Regions from separate parts of the Achromobacter sp. 10T422 genome, predicted to be linked through region 1. Evidence: predicted binding sites of a transcription regulator. Region 1 holds the regulator's gene; each other region holds the start of a gene.

The links. Region 1 encodes LexA, which represses DNA repair genes until DNA is damaged. Its sites were predicted from a motif close to ACTGTATNNNNATACAGT; they were not measured.
Region 2: a site for LexA is predicted at 4,522-4,539, ahead of imuA (translesion DNA synthesis-associated protein ImuA). Genes of this name have one in related genera too.
Region 3: a site for LexA is predicted at 3,002-3,019, ahead of recA (recombinase RecA). Genes of this name have one in related genera too.

Annotation. Positions count from the first base shown of each region.
Region 1 is NZ_JBFTHD010000001.1:744,873-751,623, forward strand. It holds gene uvrB (excinuclease ABC subunit UvrB) at 1-1,163, opposite strand, end outside; gene AC1DB0_RS03130 (amino acid aminotransferase) at 1,240-2,439, shown strand; gene lexA (transcriptional repressor LexA) at 2,598-3,248, shown strand; gene lon (endopeptidase La) at 3,360-5,810, opposite strand; gene clpX (ATP-dependent Clp protease ATP-binding subunit ClpX) at 6,017-6,751, opposite strand, start outside.
Region 2 is NZ_JBFTHD010000001.1:282,163-288,913, reverse strand. It holds gene AC1DB0_RS01250 (error-prone DNA polymerase) at 1-2,360, opposite strand, end outside; gene AC1DB0_RS01245 (Y-family DNA polymerase) at 2,371-3,840, opposite strand; gene imuA (translesion DNA synthesis-associated protein ImuA) at 3,770-4,474, opposite strand; gene AC1DB0_RS01235 (amino acid permease) at 4,625-6,103, opposite strand; gene ypfH (esterase) at 6,236-6,751, shown strand, end outside.
Region 3 is NZ_JBFTHD010000002.1:568,463-575,213, forward strand. It holds gene AC1DB0_RS06745 (MFS transporter) at 1-414, opposite strand, end outside; gene AC1DB0_RS06750 (sensor histidine kinase) at 636-2,012, opposite strand; gene AC1DB0_RS06755 (response regulator transcription factor) at 2,128-2,817, opposite strand; gene recA (recombinase RecA) at 3,124-4,185, shown strand; gene recX (recombination regulator RecX) at 4,278-5,042, shown strand; gene AC1DB0_RS06770 (LysR family transcriptional regulator) at 5,090-6,007, opposite strand; gene metE (5-methyltetrahydropteroyltriglutamate--homocysteine S-methyltransferase) at 6,159-6,751, shown strand, end outside.

The DNA.
Region 1 (6,751 bases):
ATCGTGACGTGGCTTTCGTCGATGAACATCAGCGCATCGGACGGCAGGTAGTCGATCAACGTGGGCGGAGGCTCGCCCGCCGCCGCGCCCGACAAATGCCGCGAGTAGTTCTCGATGCCCTTGCAGAAGCCTAGCTCTTGAAGCATTTCCAGGTCGAAACGGGTGCGCTGTTCCAGGCGTTGCGCTTCAACAAGATGCCCGTCATCGACGAAGCGCTTCACGCGATCACGCAGCTCTTCTTTGATGGTTTCGATGGCGCGCAGGACCGTATCGCGCGGCGTCACGTAATGCGAGCCCGGGTAAACCGTAAAGCGCGGCAGCTTTTGGCGAATGCGGCCCGTCAGCGGGTCGAAAAGCTCCAGGCTTTCGATCTCGTCATCAAACAGCGTCAGACGCAGCGCCAATTCGGCGCTTTCCGCCGGGAAAATGTCGATGGTTTCGCCACGAACCCGGAACACGCCGCGCGTGAACTCGGCGTCGTTGCGCGTGTATTGCATGGCCACCAGGCGCGCCAGAATCTCGCGGCGGGAAATCTGATCGCCGCTACGCAGGATCAGCACCATCGCGTGGTAATCGCCCGGGTTACCAATACCGTAGATGCAGGAGACCGTACCCACGATGATCGTGTCGCGGCGCTCCAGCAGGCTCTTCGTGGCCGACAGCCGCATCTGCTCGATATGCTCATTGATGGACGAGTCCTTTTCAATAAACAGATCGCGCGTCGGCACGTAGGCCTCGGGCTGGTAATAGTCGTAATACGACACAAAATACTCAACCGCGTTCTTCGGAAAGAACTCACGCATTTCTGCATAAAGCTGCGCGGCCAGCGTCTTATTAGGGGCCAGCACCAACGCGGGTCGCCCCATGCGGGCGATTACATTGGCCATGGTGTAGGTTTTGCCCGACCCCGTCACGCCCAAAAGCGTCTGGAACATGAGGCCATCTTCGACCCCTTGGGTCAGGCCTTCGATGGCTGCAGGCTGGTCACCTGCCGGCGGATAGGGTTGGTAAAGCTGAAACGGGCTATCCGGAAATTCGACAAATCCAGGTTTCACTTCCCCGCCTGGCATGGCCGCAGCCGATGCCGGCGCCGCCGTCAGATCCGCAGCGAGATCATCGGTCAGATCTCCCGCGCTGCTCGGGTCTATTGGGCTCTTGGGCATGCTAGACTGTTCCAGGGTAAACCCCCCATTATCCACAGCACATCGTACTGCGTCCACCCATCCTCATCAGAGTCCCATGAGCAACCTTTTCGATTCCGTCGAACTCGCGCCGCGCGACCCCATTCTTGGTCTGAACGAACAATACAACGCGGATACGCGTCCCGGAAAAGTCAATCTGGGCGTGGGCGTGTACTACGACGATCAGGGTCGTATCCCCTTGCTGGCCGCCGTTCGCAAAGCTGAAACCGCCCGCATTGAAGCAGCTGCCGCCCGCGGCTACCTGCCGATCGAAGGCATTGCCGGATACAACCAGGGTGCGCAAGCGCTGCTGCTGGGCAAGGACTCCGCGCTTGCCGCTGCCGGCCGCGTGCTGACCACCCAAGCGCTGGGCGGCACCGGCGCACTGAAGATCGGCGCCGACTTCCTGCATCACCTGCTGCCGGGCTCCAAGGTCCTGATCAGCAACCCCAGCTGGGAAAACCACCGCGCGCTGTTCGAACGCGCCGGGTTTGAAGTTGGCACGTACTCGTACTACGACGCCACCACCCGCGGCCTGAACTTCGACGCCATGCTGGCCGACTTGAAGGCCGCCCCGGCCAAGACCGTCGTCGTGCTGCACGCTTGCTGCCACAACCCGACTGGCGTGGACCCCACCGCCGATCAGTGGAAGCAGATCGCCGCCGTGGTCAAAGAAAACAACCTGGTCCCGTTCCTCGACATCGCCTACCAAGGCTTTGGCGAAGGCCTGAAGGAAGACGCTGCAGTCGTGCGCCTGTTCGCCGACCTGGACATGACCATGTTCATCAGCTCGTCGTTCTCGAAGTCGTTCTCGCTGTACGGCGAGCGCGTTGGTGCCCTGACGGTTGTGGCTGGCAGCAAGGACGAAGCCGTCCGCGTGCTGAGCCAACTGAAGCGTGTCATTCGCACCAACTACTCGAACCCGCCCACCCACGGCGGCACGGTGGTGTCCACGGTCCTGAACTCGCCCGAACTGTTTGCGATGTGGGAAGAAGAACTGGCCGGCATGCGTGACCGCATCCGCCTTATGCGCAAGCAACTGGTCGAAAAGATCAAGGAACATGGCGGCAAGCAGGACTTCAGCTTCGTGCTGGAACAACGCGGCATGTTCTCGTACTCGGGCCTGACCTCGGCCCAAGTTGATCGCCTGCGCGAAGAGCACGGCGTCTATGCTGTGTCCAGCGGCCGCATCTGCGTTGCCGCCCTGAACAGCGGCAACATCGACAAGGTCGCGGCCGGCATCGCAGCCGTCCTGTAAGCGTCGAATCGGAGCGGGCCGGACGGCCTGCACCCCAAAGAACGGAGCCCTTCGGGCTCCGTTTTGTTTCGGACGCCGCCCGCGGCTTGCATTTTTGCGCTGCGTCCCCCAGAATGGCGCTGTATATATGTACAGTCCGCTCGCACCGGATCATCGCCATGGCCAGCAAACTTACAGATCGCCAGCAACAAATTCTGGACCTCATCCGGCAAACCGTTACGCGCACCGGCTTCCCGCCGACGCGTGCCGAAATTGCCCAGGCTTTGGGTTTTCGCTCACCTAACGCAGCGGAAGATCACCTCAAAGCGCTGGCCCGCAAGGGCGCCATTGAGCTTACCGCCGGCGCATCGCGCGGCATCCGCTTGAAGGACAGCGCCGCTGCGTCCTCACAGACTTCCCTGCCCCTTCCCTCACTGGCACAGCTGTTGCTGCCTCTGGTGGGCCGTGTGGCCGCTGGCAGCCCCATTCTTGCGGCCGAGCACGTGGAACGCGAAGTGGGCGTCGACCCACACCTGTTTGCTCAAGCGCCCGATTACCTGCTGAAGGTTCGCGGCATGAGCATGCGCGATGCCGGTATTCTTGAAGGCGACTTGCTCGCTGTGAAGAAAGCGTCCGAAGCCCGCAATGGCCAAATCGTCGTCGCTCGCCTGGGTGACGACGTCACAGTCAAACGGCTGCAACGCACAAACGGCCATATCGAGCTGTTGCCCGAAAATCCTGACTTCCAAACCATCATTGTTGAAGCCGATCAGGAATTCGCGCTGGAAGGCATCGCGGTCGGCTTGATCCGAACTCACGCTCTGCACTGATCGCAGGAGTTTTGTGGGAGCCCTTCCCCGAAACGATCAGCCCATAAAAAACCCCGCCGCAGCGGGGTTTTTACTGGGCGCCTGCTTTCGAAGGCGCCCTGGGCTTCACGATCAGTGCTTGAGCACCGGATCAGTCGAACCCGGCTCGGCCGGCTTGGCAACCAGAGGTTCCTTTACGGCTTCGTCCTCTGCCAGAGGTTCCGGCAGACGTTCCAGCGCCAGCTCCAGCACCTTGTCGATCCAACGGACCGGCACGATCTCAAGGTGGTTCTTGACGTTGTCCGGAATCTCCGCCAAATCCTTGACGTTTTCTTCCGGGATCAAGACCGTCTTGATGCCACCACGGTGCGCCGCCAACAGCTTTTCCTTCAGGCCGCCGATCGGCAGCACTTCGCCGCGCAGCGTGATCTCGCCGGTCATGGCGACATCGGCGCGCACCGGGATGCGCGACAACGCCGACACCATGGCCGTCGTGATTGCGATGCCTGCGGACGGACCGTCCTTGGGCGTCGCGCCTTCCGGCACGTGGACGTGCATGTCGTGCTTCTCGAAGACGCTGTCAGCGAAGCCCAGACGGCGAGCACGCGAGCGCACCACCGTACGAGCCGCCTCAACCGACTCCTTCATCACGTCGCCCAGCGAACCGGTGCGTTGGATGACGCCCTTGCCGGGCATGTCCGCGACTTCGATCGTCAGCAGGTCGCCACCAACTTCCGTCCACGCCAGACCCGTCACCTGACCAATCTGGTTTTCCTTTTCGGCCATACCGAACGTGTAGCGGCGCACGCCCAGATAGTCGCTCAGGTTGTCGCCCGTGACGTTGACCGGCTTGACCTCAAGGGTCTTGCCTTCGGCCTTGGCACGATCGGTCTGGGTCAGCAACTGCTTGATGACCTTGCGGCAGATCTTGCCCACTTCGCGTTCGAGCGCACGCACACCAGCTTCGCGGGTGTAGTAGCGAACGATATCGCGCAGCGCGCTGTCATCGACCGTCAACTCGCTGTCCTTCACGCCGTTGTTCTTCATCAGCTTCGGCAGCAGATGGTCGCGGGCGATATGGATCTTTTCCTCTTCCGTGTAACCGGACAGGCGGATCACTTCCATACGGTCCAACAGGGCCGGCGGAATGTTCAGCGTGTTGCTGGTGGCCACGAACATCACGTCGGACAGGTCGAAGTCGACTTCGATGTAGTGGTCCTGGAACGTGTGGTTCTGTTCCGGGTCCAGCACTTCGAGCAACGCCGACGAAGGGTCGCCACGGAAATCCATGCCCAGCTTGTCGATTTCATCAAGCAGGAACAACGGATTGCGCACGCCAACCTTCGACATGTTCTGAACGATCTTGCCCGGCATCGAGCCGATGTACGTACGACGGTGGCCGCGAATTTCGGCCTCGTCGCGCACACCGCCCAGCGCCATGCGCACGAACTTGCGGTTCGTCGCCTTGGCGATCGACTGCCCGAGCGAGGTCTTGCCCACACCAGGAGGGCCAACCAGGCACAGAATCGGCGCCTTCACCTTGTCCACGCGCTGTTGCACGGCAAGATATTCGAGAATGCGTTCCTTGACCTTTTCCAGACCATAGTGGTCGTTGTCCAGCACCGTCTCGGCGTTGGCGATCGAGTTGTTGATCTTGCTCTTCTTCCTCCAGGGGAGGTTGATGAGCGTATCGATGTAGTTGCGCACCACCGTGGCTTCGGCCGACATGGGCGACATGAGCTTGAGCTTCTTGAGCTCGGCATCGGCCTTTTTACGGGCCTCTTTCGGCATGTGGGCAGCGATGATCTTCTTTTCAAGCTCTTCGATGTCCGCGCCTTCTTCGCCTTCGCCCAACTCCTTCTGAATGGCCTTGACCTGCTCATTCAGGTAGTAGTCGCGCTGGCTCTTTTCCATCTGCTTCTTCACGCGGCCGCGAATCCGCTTCTCGACCTGGAGAATGTCGATTTCGGTTTCGAGCTGGGTGAGCAGACCTTCAAGGCGCTCGGACGTGCCGACGATCTCGAGCATCTTTTGCTTCTGCTCGAGCTTCAGCGGAAGATGCGCGGCGATCGTGTCGGCCAGGCGTCCGGCATCATCGATGCCAGCCAGCGAGGTCAGGATCTCCGGGGGGATCTTCTTGTTGAGCTTTACGTACTGTTCGAACTGGGCGACGATCGCGCGGCGCAGGGCCTCGGTCTCGGAGCCTTGCATGGCGTCCGGCTCGATCGGCGTCACCTGGCAGGTGAAGTGCGAATCCGCATCTTCAATGCTGTTGATGCGGGCACGCTGGGTGCCTTCGACCAGCACCTTGACGGTGCCGTCGGGCAGCTTGAGCATCTGCAGGATACCGGCCACGCAACCGATCTCGTAGACGTCTTCGGGGGTGGGATCATCCTTGCCGGCGGACTTTTGGGCCACCAGCATGATGCTCTTGCCCGCTTCCATCGCAACCTCGAGCGCGCGGATAGAGCGCGGACGGCCGACGAACAGCGGGATGACCATGTGCGGAAACACCACGACGTCACGAAGTGGGAGCAGAGGGAGGTCGATCGGGTCGGAAGGCAGGGTCTGGCTGGCAGACATAGGAGGTTCCTCTGTATGACTCGGCGTATCGGGGACAGGAGACCCGGGTATACCCCGGGCTATCCACGTCAGTTACGTCTGTTATGGGAACAATAGCCGAAAATTCAAGATCTCGGCTGCCAGATATCCGAAAGGGGAAAAAAAATGCCCGGGAGGGCGGCCGAAAGGCAAAAAAACCCGTTACAGGAACGGGCTTTTTTGAAATATCAGGCTGCCGCGTCGCGGACTTCTCCGCGCTCGGGCTTGTCGGTCTCGCTGGCTTCGTCCGCGTAGATCAGCAAGGGCTTGCCCTCACCTTCAATCGCGTTCTCGTCAACCACCACGCGCTTGACATTGCCTTGCGACGGCAACTCATACATGGTGTCCAACAAGGTCTGTTCGATAATCGAACGCAGACCACGAGCCCCGGTCTTGCGCTTGAGCGCCTTGCGGGCGATCGCCTTCAATGCGGCAGGCCGCAAGTCGAGCTCGGCGCCTTCCATGGCAAAAAGCTTCTGGAACTGCTTGAGCAAGGCGTTCTTGGGCTCGGTCAGAATTTGCACCAGCGCCGCTTCGTCGAGTTCGTCCAGCGTCGCAACAACGGGCAGACGGCCGACCAGCTCGGGGATCAGACCAAACTTGATCAGATCTTCCGGTTCGACTTCGGAGAACAGCTCGCCCACACCGCGCTCGGACTTGGCGCGTACCGACGCCGAGAAACCGATGCCCGATTTCTCGGTGCGGTCGCGGATGACCTTTTCCAGTCCGTCGAAGGCGCCGCCTACGATGAACAGGATGTTGGTCGTGTCGACCTGAACGAAGTCCTGGTTAGGGTGCTTGCGGCCGCCCTGCGGGGGCACCGAGGCAACGGTGCCTTCAATCAGCTTCAGCAAGGCCTGCTGCACGCCCTCGCCCGACACGTCGCGCGTGATGGAGGGGTTGTCGGACTTGCGGGAAATCTT
Region 2 (6,751 bases), 460 kb from region 1:
TAAAAGCCCATGGGCTGGGAATTGAGCAGGGCGGCCAGAAAGGCTTCGGGTTCGTGGCGCTTCAACCAGGAACTGAAATAGGCCAGCAGGGCGAAGCTGGCCGCGTGGCTTTCGGGAAAGCCGTATTCGCCAAAGCCTTCCACCTGGCGAAACAGCGCTTCGGCAAAATCCAGCGTGTAGCCGTGCGCCAGCAGCCCGCCCACGAGTTTGACGCGGAATTTGTCCACGCCGCCTTTACGTTTCCAGGCGGCCATGGAACGGCGCAACTGGTCGGCTTCGCCCGGCGTAAAGCCGGCGGCCACCACGGCAATCTGCATCACCTGTTCCTGGAAAATGGGCACGCCCATCGTCCGGCTGAGCACGCCGCGCACCTTTTCGCTGGGATAGGTTTCTTTTTCTTTGCCCTGGCGGCGGCGCAGATAGGGGTGGACCATGCCGCCCTGGATGGGGCCGGGCCGCACGATGGCGACTTGCACCACCAGGTCGTAGTATTTGCGCGGCCGCAGGCGGGGCAGCATCGTCATCTGCGCGCGCGATTCAATCTGGAACACGCCTACGGTGTCGGCGTCGCAGATCATGTCGTAGGTGGCGTCGTCGCCTTCCGGGATGTCTTGCAGCGCCAGCGGCTGGCCGCGGCGCTGGCCGGCCAGTTCCAGCGTGCGGCGCAGCGCCGACAGCATGCCCAGCGCCAGCACGTCCACCTTCAGCAGCTTCAGCGCGTCCAGGTCGTCCTTGTCCCATTGCACGACGCTGCGGTCTTGCATGGCGGCGTTCTCAATTGGCACCAGGCGCGACAGCTTCCCGCGTGAAATCACGAAGCCGCCCGGGTGCTGTGACAGGTGGCGCGGAAAGCCCATCATCGTCTGCGCCAGCGACGCCCATTGCCGCGCCACCTGGGATTCCGGGTCCAGCCCGCAAGCGCCCAGCGTGCGCAGCATTTCCTTTTTGCCGTCCCACCATTGATGGGCGCGCGCCACGGCGTCGATGACGCCCAGGTCCACGCCCAGCGCGCGGCCGGTATCGCGCAGCACGCTGCGCGGGCGGTAGGAGATGACGACGGCGGTCAGAGCGGCGCGCTGCCGGCCGTATTTGCGGTAGATGTACTGGATGACTTCTTCGCGGCGCTGGTGCTCGAAGTCCACATCGATGTCGGGCGGTTCGTTGCGCTCCTTGCTGATGAAACGTTCGAACAGATTGTTGCCGCGGACCGGGTCAACAGCGGTGATGCCCAGGCAATAGCAGACGGCCGAGTTGGCGGCCGAGCCGCGCCCCTGGCACAGGATGCCGACGCTGCGCGCGTATTGGACGATGTCGTAGACAGTCAGGAAATAGGCTTCGTAGTGCAGGTCGGCGATCAGGTCGAGCTCTTTTTCGATCTGCTCGGACACGCTTTCCGGCACGCCGGCGGGAAAGCGGCGCGCGGCGCCCGCCAGGGTTTCCTGGCGCAGATAGGTGGCGGGCGTGTGGCCGCGCGGCACGATTTCGTCGGGGTATTCGTAGTGCAGCTCGTCCAGCGAAAACGCGCAGCGGCGCGCGATGACAAGGGTTTGCGCCAGCGCCTCGGGCGGGTAGAGGTTGGCCAGCCGCATGCGGGTGCGCAGATGCTGCTCGGCGTTGCCGGATAGCTCGTAGCCGCATTGGGACACGGGCCGATGGGTGCGGATGCCGGTCAGCGTGTCGTGCAGCGGTTTGCGCGACCGCACATGCATCTGCACCTGGCCCACCGCCACGATGGGCAGCTCGGCTTGCTGCGCGGCGTGTTCGATGGCGGCGCGGTGCTGGTCGTCGCGCGAGCGGTACAGCAGATTCAGCCCCACCCAGGCGCGGTTCGGAAAGACGCGCGCCAGCCAGCGCGCCTGTTCGGCCAGGCGGTCGGCGTCGGTGCCGTAGGCGGGCGTCAGGATGGCCAGGCATTCGGGCAGGTGGCGCAGATGCGCGCTGCCCTCGGGCGGATCGGTGAAGTCATCCGGCTCCAGCCGGTATTCGCCTTTGGGCGCGCGGGTGCGGGCCAGCGTGATGAGCTCCGACAGGTTGCCGTAGCCCTCGCGCGTTTGCGCCAGCAGGGTCAGCCCCAGCGGCGCGGCGTCGGGGGCGGCGCGCAGCTGGAAGGTGGCGCCGATGATGAGCGGCAGCTTCTGGGTCTTGGCTTCCATGTGGGCGCGCACGACGCCCGCCAGCGAACATTCGTCGGTCAGCGCCAGCGCGGCGTAGCCCAGTTCGGCGGCGCGTGCGGCCAGTTCTTCGGGGTGGGACGCGCCTTGCAGAAAGGAAAAGTTCGACTGGCATTGCAGCTCGGCGTAGCCGGGCAGCGTCGCCAACAGGTCGGACGGGTCAAGCGCGTCGTAGGAATCGTCGTCCATGCCGGCGGCCTCAGGCGTACAGCCCGTGCAGGAACCAGCGCGCGTGCTCCGCGTCGCGTTCGCGGTAGATCCAGTAGCGCGCGGCGGCGGCGTCTTCGGCGACGAAATAGTCGCGCACGGTCAGGGCCGGGTCCCACCAGCCGCTTTCGATGCGTTCGGGGCCGCGCATCAGGCGCAGCGCCTGGCCGCCGTATTGCGGGCGATGGCCCGACAGCTTCAAGGGCAGCGGCGTTTCCAGCAGCCAGAACGGGCGGTCAAGCAAGGGGGGCAGGGGTTCGGGCGGGCGGGGCGCGGCCAGCGCGTCGCCCCAGGAATTCGCGGCTTCGGGGCGGTGGTCGGGGGTGGGTTGCGCGTGGCGGACCTGATCGCGGCCCAGCCGGGCCACCAGCAAGTCCAGCAGCCGGGCATGGTCGGCTGCCGTGCCGCCGGGCTCGGGAAACAGGGTGGTGCTGGCGGCCGGCTGCTCAACCGTGTCGGGCGCCAGCAGCGATACCGCGATGACGGGCGCTTCCAGAGTGAAGTGGTTCAGCTTTTCGCGCAGCAGGTGCAGCAGTTGCGGGGCCTGCCATACCGGTTGCGCCAGCGCCAGTTCCAGCTCGGTGGGCGGGCGGGCGTGGCGGCCGCGTTCGTGTTCCATGCTGAGCACCACGCGGCGCACGGCCAGTTGGCGCGCGGTCAGCCAGCCGCCCAGTTGTTCGGCCAGCCGGCGCGCCACCGCCAGCACGGCGTCGGTGTGCTCGACATAGTCCATGAGTTCGATGCGCCGCGAGAACTGGTTGGGCGGTTCGATCCAGCGATAGAGCTCCGGTTTCTGGCCGTAGGCGGCGTCCAGGGCTTGCAGCAATTCGGGCGTGCTGCGCCGTTGCAGGCCGGCGCGCGGCAAGGCGCGCAAGTCGGCCAGCGTGTGGCAGCCGATGTCGTCCAGCCAGTCGCGGCGGGCCAGCGCCTGCGGCAGCAGCGCCAGCGGCAGGGCGTCGAGCCGGCGCGTCAGCGTGGGTAGCGTCAAGGTGCGGCGGGGCATGCGGCGGCCCGGGCGGTGCGCCAGCAGCCAGGCGCCCGTGGCGGTGGGCGCCATGCCCAGCGACACGCGCAAATCCAGCGCGCGCAGGGTGGCGCGGATGCGCTGGCTGAGCGCGCGCGGTCCGCCAAAGAACATCAGGCTGGCGCCGACATTCAGGAGCACGGTGTCGTCGTCGCCCAGGGCGATTTCGGGGGTGTATTGCAGCAGGGCCAGCGCCGCGCCGTGGAGCGCGTCGGCTTCAGTTTGCGGCTGGCGCGGCAGCAAGTCGACCTGGGGGGCGATGGCGGCTGCGCCGGCGCGGCGCATGCCCGCCTTGACGCCGGCCTGGCGGGCGGCGGGGGTAAGGGCGGCAACGCGTTCCTGGTCCAGAACGGCGAATGCCAGACCCTCATGCGGCCAGTGCGGGCGTAGTGCGTCCAGCGGCAGGCAGCGCAGGTAGGCGGCGATCCAGAGGCGCATGGCGGGGGGAAGAAGGCGTAAGCGCGCCGGGTTCCAGGCCCACGTATAGCGGCGTGTCGCAGACAGGCCCCCGGCGCTTCAGAATATGGACAGACAAACCGCCCGGCGCGGGCGCAAGCGCCAGCCGCAATGGGGCGGGGGTGGCGTTCTGCGCGGCGTTGGCCGGGCGGACGGCAATAAAGAGCAGGTCGCTAGCCTGCGCCGCAAGATGCAGGCGGCGTAAGGATTCGGGGCGCACATGCGGCAGCCAGCAGATCAGCGCGCCGCAACTGCCATTTTTCAGAATCTGTTCGGCGGCCCACAAGGTATCGACGGGCTTTTTCGGCGCGACCCACAGCAACTGCCGGGGGTCCAGCCGCCAGCTCATCCAGCTGGCGATGTGGGGGGCATGCGGGGGCTGCACCAAGGCGATGGGACGGCGCGTTTCCAGTTGGGCCAGCGCGGGGCGCAGCAGGCGGATTTCACCGATACCGGGGTGCGGGGTCAGCAATTCAACCAACGCGCCCAGCGGCCAGCCCCCGTCCGGCAGCTCGGCGGAAAGCGGAGCGTGCCCGGTGGGCAGGGTGCGGGCGGCGCCTTTGGCCAGCTGGGTGGCGCGCCACAACGCGGGGTGGATGCGTTCGGGGGACTGCATGGCGGGTGGGGCCCGGTATCGGCTTGAGGCTTATAGGGTGAATTTACACTGTATAAATATACAGTATTTCGACCCCGCCGGCATCCGCCATGCCTGCGTCACATTCGACGGCGTCAAATTCGGCCGCGATTCGACCGCATCACATTCGATTTACGCGCCGCCGTAAAACCGCATGTCCTGGTACTTGACCCAGCGCGACCGCCTCACCACGCGATGCCCGATCCACAACGCCAGGAACAGCGGAATGGCCAGATAGGTCGACACCACGCCGATCCAGTCGATCCGGTCTTGCAAAAAGGCCTGATAGTTCTGGCCCAAGGTCACGATCAGGCACAGCACAAACGCCAGCACCGGGCCAAACGGGAACAGGCCGGCCTTGTAGGGCAGGTCATCCGGGTTGAAGCCATGCTTCACATAGCCCTGGCGGAACCGGTAGTGGCTGATCGCAATGCTCAGCCAGACGATGAATTCCGTCATGCCCGCAAAATTCAGCAGCCAGATGTAGACCGCCTTCGGGCTGTACACCACGCTGAACAGGCACAGGCAGGCCAGCGCGGTGGTCGCCAGCAGCGCGTACAGCGGCACGCCATTGGCGGTCAGGCGTTTGAAGATGGCCGGCGCCTGGCCTTCGGCCGCCATGTTGAACAGCATCCGCGTGGCGGCGTACATGCCCGAATTGCCGGCCGACAGCACGGAGGTCAGGATCACGGCGTTCATCACGGTGGCGGCCGACAGCAGCCCCGCGTGCTGGAACACCAGCGTGAAGGGGCTGACGGCAATGTCTTCCACTTCGTTGCGCAGCAATTGCGGGTCGGTATAGGGCAGCAGCAGGCCGATGATCAGAATGGCCAGCACGTAAAACAGCAGAATGCGCCAGAACACGTTGTTGATCGCGCGCGGCACGTTGCGGCGCGGGTTCTCGGATTCGCCCGCGGCGACGCCCACCAGTTCGGTGCCCTGGAAGGAATAGGCCACCACCATCGCCACGCCGACCCACGTTGCCGCGTTGCCCACGAACGGCGCGTCGCCCACCTTCCAATTGGCCAGGCCCACTTCATTGCCGCTATGGATGATGCCCACCAGCATGCCCAGCCCGACCGCAATGAAGCACAGCACGGCCACCACCTTGATGATGGCGAACCAGTATTCGGCTTCGCCAAAGCTGCGCGCCGAAAATGCGTTCAGCCCGAAGGTCAGCGCCAGAAAGGCCACGCTCCATATCCATCCTGGCGTGTCCGGCAACCAGTACGCCATGACCAGTTGGGCGGCCACCACATCCACGGCAACCACCGTGGCCCAGCTGATCCAGAAGTTCCAGCCCAGCGCAAACCCAAAGCCTGGGTCGACATAGCGCGACGCGTAGGTGCAAAAGGAACCGGACACCGGCATGAAGGTGGCCAGCTCGCCCAGGCTGGTCATGATGAAGTAGACCATCAGGCCAATCACCAGATACACGAGCAGGGCGCCACCGGGGCCCGCCTGGGCAATCGCCGCGCCGGAGGCGACGAACAGGCCGGTGCCGATGGCCCCGCCCAGCGCTATCATCGTGAGGTGGCGCGCCTTGAGCACGCGGTGCAGCTGGTTCTGGCTCGCCGGCGTGGCGCCCGAGTCGGTGGTGGGTGTGTGCATTGCAGGGGTAAAAGAAGGCCGTTGCGGCGGCAGTCTGGCTTGCAGCTTGCCCGTCCGCATTAAGGCGCGCATTTTACAATGCGGTCATCAAGGCGTAGCCGGACGGTGCTACGCCAGCACGGAGCAGTTTTCATGGCATCTTCCCGCTCATTGGAATTCCTTCCCGAACCTGGCGTCGACGTACGCCAGTTGTTCATCCTGCTGCACGGTGTGGGCGGTTCGCCCGATAACCTTCGGCCATTGGCCGAGGCCGTGCGCGCAGCGTTTCCGGCGGCGGCCGTGCTGGCACCCGAAGGCTTCGAGCCCTTTGATGGCGGCGGCTCGGGGCGGCAATGGTTCTCGGTGCGCGGCGTGACGGAAGACAATCGCGCCGAACGCGTGGCGCAAGCCATGCCGCCCCTGGAAGCCTATGTACGCGAGGCGCAGGCGCGCTTCAGCCTGTTGCAGTCCGACACCGCGCTGGCCGGCTTTTCGCAGGGCGCCATCATGGCGCTGGAATTGGTGCAGGCGCACGACGGCATGGCCGGGCGCGTCATCGCGTTTTCGGGCCGCTACGCGCAGCTGCCCAAGGCCGCGCCGCAATACACCACCCTGCATCTGTTGCACGGCGCCGATGATCCGGTAATGAGCGTGGCCCACATCCAGGCC
Region 3 (6,751 bases), on a different contig from region 1:
TTCACCGCCCAGCGCCAGGCCCTGCAGCAAGCGCAGCACGATCAGGATGGCCGGAGCGGCCAGGCCGATGCTGGCGTAGCTGGGCAGCACGCCGACCAGGAACGTCGACAGGCCCATGATCACGATCGTGACCAGGAACGTGTATTTGCGGCCGACCAGATCGCCCAAACGGCCAAACACCAGGGCGCCGAAGGGGCGCACGGCGAAGCCCGCGGCGAACGCCAGCAGCGCGAAGATGAAGCCCGCGGTGGGGTTCACGCCCGAGAAAAAGTGTTGCGCGATGATGGCTGCGAGCGAGCCATATAGATAAAAGTCGTACCACTCGAAAACCGTGCCCAAAGACGACGCGAAGATGACGCGGCGTTCATCCTTGGTCATCGGGCGCGGTTCCGCGGAAGGACCGCGGCCTGCCATGGTTGTTGTGCTCATGATGTCTCCTCGTTTTTTTGGCCAGCGGTTGTCCGCCGTGCTGGGCCCTTTGCCGGCGAGCCGACATCGAGCTATACGCAACATTGAGGCGCGAGGCTGACGAGGTTCTGACGTAATCCTTACCTGAATCTTAAAATTGAAACATTGTGTAAGCGTTGCGCGCGGGGCTAGGGATAGTCCTTAGCCCGCTGCGGGCAGGGTTGCGCTCAGCTTTCCAGCAAATCCGGGTGGTCGGCGTACATCGGAAACACCACGCGGATGCGGGTGCCGGGCAGGTCCGAATGTGCGGTGGGATGGTCGCTGATCAGGACCGTGGCCTGATGCTTCTGCGCAATTTCGCGCACGATGGCCAGCCCCAGGCCGCTGCCGTCCGACGCCGTGCCCAGCACGCGGTAGAAGCGGTCGAATACGCGTTCGCGTTCTTCGGGGGGAATGCCCGGGCCAGAGTCTTCGACCTCCAGCACGGCTTCGTCGCCAACCCGCTGCACGCGCACGGTGATGTGGCCGCCGCGGGGGGTGTAGCGCAAGGCGTTGTCGACCAGGTTGTTCAGCAGCTCGGCAAGCAATAGCGGGTTGCCGCTGATCTCAACCGGGTCGTCCGACCCTTCGAAACCCAGATCGGTGGCAAGCGACAGCGCCTGGGGCACCCAGTGCATCGCTTGCTCGTAGGCGATGGCGTTGAGATCGGTGCGGGTCAATCCGATCGCACTGGGATTTTCCGCGCGCGCCAGCAACAGCAGCTGGTTGACCAGACGTGTGGCGCGTTCGGAACCCGTCACCAGCTGGCGCAGGCTGGACTGCATTTCTTCGGGGCTGGCATCGCGCAACGCCAGCTCGGCCTGCGTGCGCAAGCCGGCCAGGGGCGTCTTCAATTGATGCGCCGCGTCCGCCACGAAACGACGCTGCGCCTGCACGTTGGCGGACAAGCGGTCCAAGAGATCGTTCATGGCCGCCACCAGCGGCGCGATTTCCGACGGCGCGGCGCGCTCATCGATGGGCGAAAGATCATCAGGACGGCGCGCGCGCAGGCGCTGCTGCAACGCATTCAATGGCGCCACGCCGCGCGACAGCCCGAACCACACGAGCAGCACGGCAATCGGCAGCACCACAAACTGCGGAATGATCACGCCTTTGATGATGTCGTTGGCCAGCTGGGTGCGCTTCTCGACGGTCTCGGCCACGATCAGCAGCGCGGGCTGCGTGTTGGGCAGGTTCAGGTCCACCCACGTGAAGGCCAGCCGGATGCCGAAGCCGCGCATGGTGTCGTCTTCGTATTGGACCTCGCCGGGGCGGGGCTGGCCCACGGTGGCGGGCAGGGGCAACGCGCGGTCGCCGCCCAGGTATTCGCCGCGGCTGCCCAGCGCCAGCCAGAACACGCTGTCGGTTTCATCGGCGCGCAGCACATCGCGTGCAGGGTCCGTCATCTTGAGTACCGCGCGGCCGTCTTGCGCGTGAACCTGGCGCGTCAGCACATGCAGGTTATTGGCCAGCGCCCGGTCGTAAGGCACGTTGGCGATGTTCTGCGCGACCACATACGTGATGGCGACGCTCATGGGCCACAGCAGGAACAGCGGCGCGAGCATCCAGTCCAGGATTTCGCCCAGCAGCGAACGCTGGGGCGGCGCGAAGCTCGGGCCCTTGGACCCGGCTTGCATGATATCCAACGCTTCCTGATTGAGCGGCTCAGGTCCTGCAGGCTCAGCTGGCGAGGTACGCGGCACCCTGGTCCCGCTCCAGACAGTAGCCCAGGCCGCGCACGGTCACGATCTTCACGCCGCTGGGCTCCAGCTTCTTGCGCAGCCGGTGCACATAGACTTCGATAGCGTTGGTGCTGACTTCCTCACCCCATTCGCACAAGTGGTCCACCAGCTGCGTCTTGCTGACCATGCGGCCGCTGCGAGTCAGCAGAATTTCCAGCAGGCTGACTTCGCGCGCGGACAGGTCCAGCGTCTGGTCATCAACGATGGCCACGCGGCCCGTCTGGTCGAACAGCAGCCGGCCGTGCTTGATCATCGTGGCGCCGCCGCCCGCGCCGCGCCGGGTCAGGGCGCGCACGCGCGCTTCCAGCTCGGACAGCGCGAAAGGCTTGGCCATGTAATCGTCGGCGCCCAGGTCCAGGCCCTTGACGCGCTGCTCGATGCTGTCGGCAGCGGTCAGGATCAGAACGGGCAGGGCGGAGTTGCGGGCGCGCAGGCGGCGCAGCACTTCCAGCCCGGCCAGTTGCGGCAGGCCGAGATCCAGGATGAGCAGGTCAAAGGCTTGGGCCGCCAGGGCAGAATCGGCGGCCAGCCCGTCGCGCACGGCGTCCACGGCATAGCCGTTGTGGCGCAATGACCGGGATAGACCGTCGGCCAGAATGCTGTCGTCTTCAGCGATCAGAATACGCATGGGCTGCAAATGAAGGGGTCCCTGTGGCGCCGGCGCTTTGCGCGCTGGCCACCCCTCTATGGGGGGCTATCCGCCTTGTGGGCGGCCCGGCGGCGGAAAAGGGACGAAACGCCGGGGTCGGCTTCGATTCTGTCATAGGCGGCCGGGCTTGCCCACTCAGGGAATACGTGCAAAACTCTGGCACACTGGTTTTTTGTACAGTACAATCCGATGCCATAATCTGAACCTGATTCAAAACAGCAATGCTGCGGTTCAGGCCCCAGCCGCAACCACCAGATACCAGATACGTTACAGACAGGACATTACATGGACGACAAAACCTCCAAGGCCGCCGCTTCGGAAAAGGCCAAGGCGCTTGCCGCCGCGCTTTCGCAGATCGAAAAGCAGTTCGGCAAGGGCTCGATCATGCGCTACGGCGACAACGAGGTCTCGCACGACATCCAGGTGGTTTCCACGGGCTCGCTGGGTCTGGACATCGCTTTGGGCGTTGGCGGCCTGCCGCGCGGCCGTGTGGTCGAAATCTACGGCCCGGAATCGTCGGGCAAGACGACCCTCACGCTGCAAGTCATTGCTGAAATGCAGAAAATCGGCGGCACTTGCGCGTTCGTCGACGCGGAACACGCGCTGGACGTGCAATACGCCAACAAGCTGGGCGTGAACCTGACCGACCTGCTGATCTCGCAGCCGGACACGGGCGAACAGGCACTGGAAATCACCGATGCGCTGGTGCGTTCGGGTTCGGTTGACCTGATCGTCATCGACTCGGTCGCCGCGCTGGTGCCCAAGGCTGAAATCGAAGGCGAAATGGGCGACTCGCTGCCCGGCCTGCAAGCCCGTCTGATGAGCCAGGCGCTGCGCAAGCTGACCGCCACGATCAAGCGCACCAACTGCATGGTCATCTTCATCAACCAGATCCGCATGAAGATCGGCGTCATGTTCGGCAACCCCGAAACCACGACGGGCGGCAACGCGCTGAAGTTCTACGCCTCGGTGCGTCTGGACATCCGCCGCATTGGCTCCATCAAGAAGGGCGATGAAGTCGTTGGCAACGAAACCCGCGTCAAGGTTGTGAAGAACAAGGTCGCGCCGCCGTTCAAGCAGGCTGAATTCGACATCATGTACGGCGCCGGCATCTCGCGCGAAGGCGAAATCATTGACTTGGGCGTGGCCGCCAGCGTGGTGGACAAGTCCGGCGCGTGGTACAGCTACAACGGCAATCGCATTGGTCAGGGCAAGGACAATGTTCGCGAATACCTGAAAGAGCACAAGGAAATCGCGATCGAGATCGAGAACCGCGTTCGCGAGAACCAGGGCATCGTCAGCCGCGCCGCCGAATTCGTGCCCACGGCCGAAGACACCGCCGAATAACGCAATTCGGACGCCGCCAGCGCTTCGGCCTGGCGATATATGCGGCAGGCGCCACTACGGGCCTGCCGTTTTGCATAGAAAGCAGGAAGCGCATGAGCTGGAAATCGACTCCCGCGTCAGCCGACCGTCTTCGCGCCAAGTTGGATGACGAGTTTGAAACCGTCGCCAAGCCCCAGGGCTTGCGGCGCACTTCCGACGCGCGCCGCGAAAAAGAAGCTGCGGCGGCCGAAGACGCATCCGCCTCCGCGCCTGACGTATGGCAGCGCAGCTCGGAAACACGCAATGCGGCAACACGCGGCTCCGCGCGCGGCCGTGGCACGGCGCGTAACGACGCAAGAGCGGGCGTAGAGGTTGGACCAGAAACAGGATCGGACGCGAACGAAGGCGCCGCAGCCGCCGATGGCAAGCCCGAACGTAAGGGGCCGTCGCTGAAGATGCGCGCCGTGGGGTATTTGTCGCGGCGTGAACACGCCCGCGAAGAACTCGCCCGCAAGCTTGCCGCCTATGCCGACGACGCGGACGAGGTCGAAGCGGTGTTGGACGCGCTGGAAAAAGAAGGCTGGCTGTCCACCGAGCGCTTTGCGCAAAGCCTGGTGCATCGCCGCGCATCGCGCCAAGGCACGGCCCGCATCGTGCAGGAATTGCGCCAGCATGGGGTGGACGACAACCAGGTCGCCGAACTGCGCGACCAGCTTCGCGCCACGGAGTACGACCGCGCGCTGGAAGTCTGGAAGAAGCGCTTCGATGCCAAACCGGCCGACCGCGCCGCCTACGCCAAGCAAGCCCGCTTTCTGGCCAGCCGCGGCTTTGCGCACGACGTCATCCGCCGCATCTTGGGCGACAGCGACGAAGACTGATCCGGCCGCCTTGCGGTATTTGGCCTGCTTGCTTCAGCCTTCCCGCATCACTTCGCCGACTTGATGCCCGATAGCGTCTTGAAGCAGACGTCGCGCGTGATGGTCAGGAATTCATCGATGTACGACGTGTCGGTGTCTTCGCTGCGCACCGTGGCGTACAGCGTGCGCCATACCCCTTGCGGCCCCAGCCGGCACAGCCGCAACCAGCCTTGATTCATGTATTCCGTCAGCGCCCAGTTCGGCAGCGCCGCCACGCCGCGGTTGCTGGCAACCAGCTGCGCGATGATGGGCGTGAGTTCCGCCTTGCGGATGGCGGCGGGCTCAACATCCGCCGGGTCCAGGAAGGCGGTGAACACGTCCAGGCGCTGCTTGTCCACCGGATAGGTAATGAGCGTCTGATCGGCCAGTTGGTCCGGCATGATGAATTTGCTGCCAGCCAGCGGATTCGATTCCGACACGGCCAACACCAGCTCGTACTTGAACAGCGGCAGATATTCCACGGAATCCAGCGGCTGCGGGTCTGACGTGATCACCAGATCGAGGTCGCCGCGCACCAGGGCGGGCAGCGGCGCAAACGAGAAGGCCGCCGACAAGTCCAGCGCCACGTCCGGCCATTGCACGCGGAAAGCGTCTAGCGCCGGCATCAACCATTGGAAGCAGGAATGGCAATCAATGGCCAGATGCAGGCGCCCCGTGCGCCCCGCGGCCAGACGCTGCAATTCGCGTTCGGTGGCGCGAATGCGCGGCAACACCTCGTCCGCCAGCGCCAGCACGCGCAAACCGGCAGTGGTCAAGCGGGCGGGGCGGGTACGGCGGTTCAATAGCGGCGTACCCAGGCGGGTTTCCAGGTCGCGCAACTGATGCGACAGGGCGGATTGGGTCAGGTGCAGGCGCTCGGCGGCTTCTTGCAGGCTGCCGCCTTCGCGGATGGCGGTCAGCGTTTCAAGATGGCGAATTTCTAGCATGGGGCGGGGAGTGGCTCAGGGGCGGACTGGATGAGGAATTATTGTATGAGATTTCCTCATCTTATAAATGTAGACATTGATTTTGATTCATATAAGTTAGCCTGCACAATAGCCATCACTTGAACAAAATTTGTCTTACGGTGGCATTGTCATGACGACTATTCATAATCTTGGGTTCCCTCGCATTGGCGCGCAGCGCGAACTCAAGCGCGCGGTGGAAGCGTATTGGGCTGGCAAGCAGACCGTTGAAGCGCTGGAAGAAACCGGCCGTGAACTGCGCGCCAAACACTGGAAACGGCAAGCCGCCGCCGGCCTCAAATTCGTGCCCGTGGGCGACTTCGCCTGGTACGACCAGATTCTGGAATGGTCCACGCTGCTGGGCGCCGTGCCGGCCCGCTTCGGCCAGAAGAACAGCGAGCCGGTCTCGCTGGACACGCTGTTTCGCATGGGCCGTGGCCGCGCGCCCACGGGCAAGCCCGCCGCCGCTTGCGAAATGACCAAGTGGTTCGACACCAACTATCACTACATCGTGCCGGAACTGGTTCCGGGCCAGACCTTCCGCATCGCCCGTGAATCGCTGTTTCAGCAGGTGCAGGAAGCGCACGCGCTGGGCCACGCCGCCAAGCCCGTGATCCCGGGTCCGTTGACCTGGCTGTACCTGGGCAAGGGCGACGCCTTTGCCGGCGGCGCTGCCGACGCAGGCAAGCTGCAATTGCTGGCTGCGTTGCTGCCGGTGTACCAAGA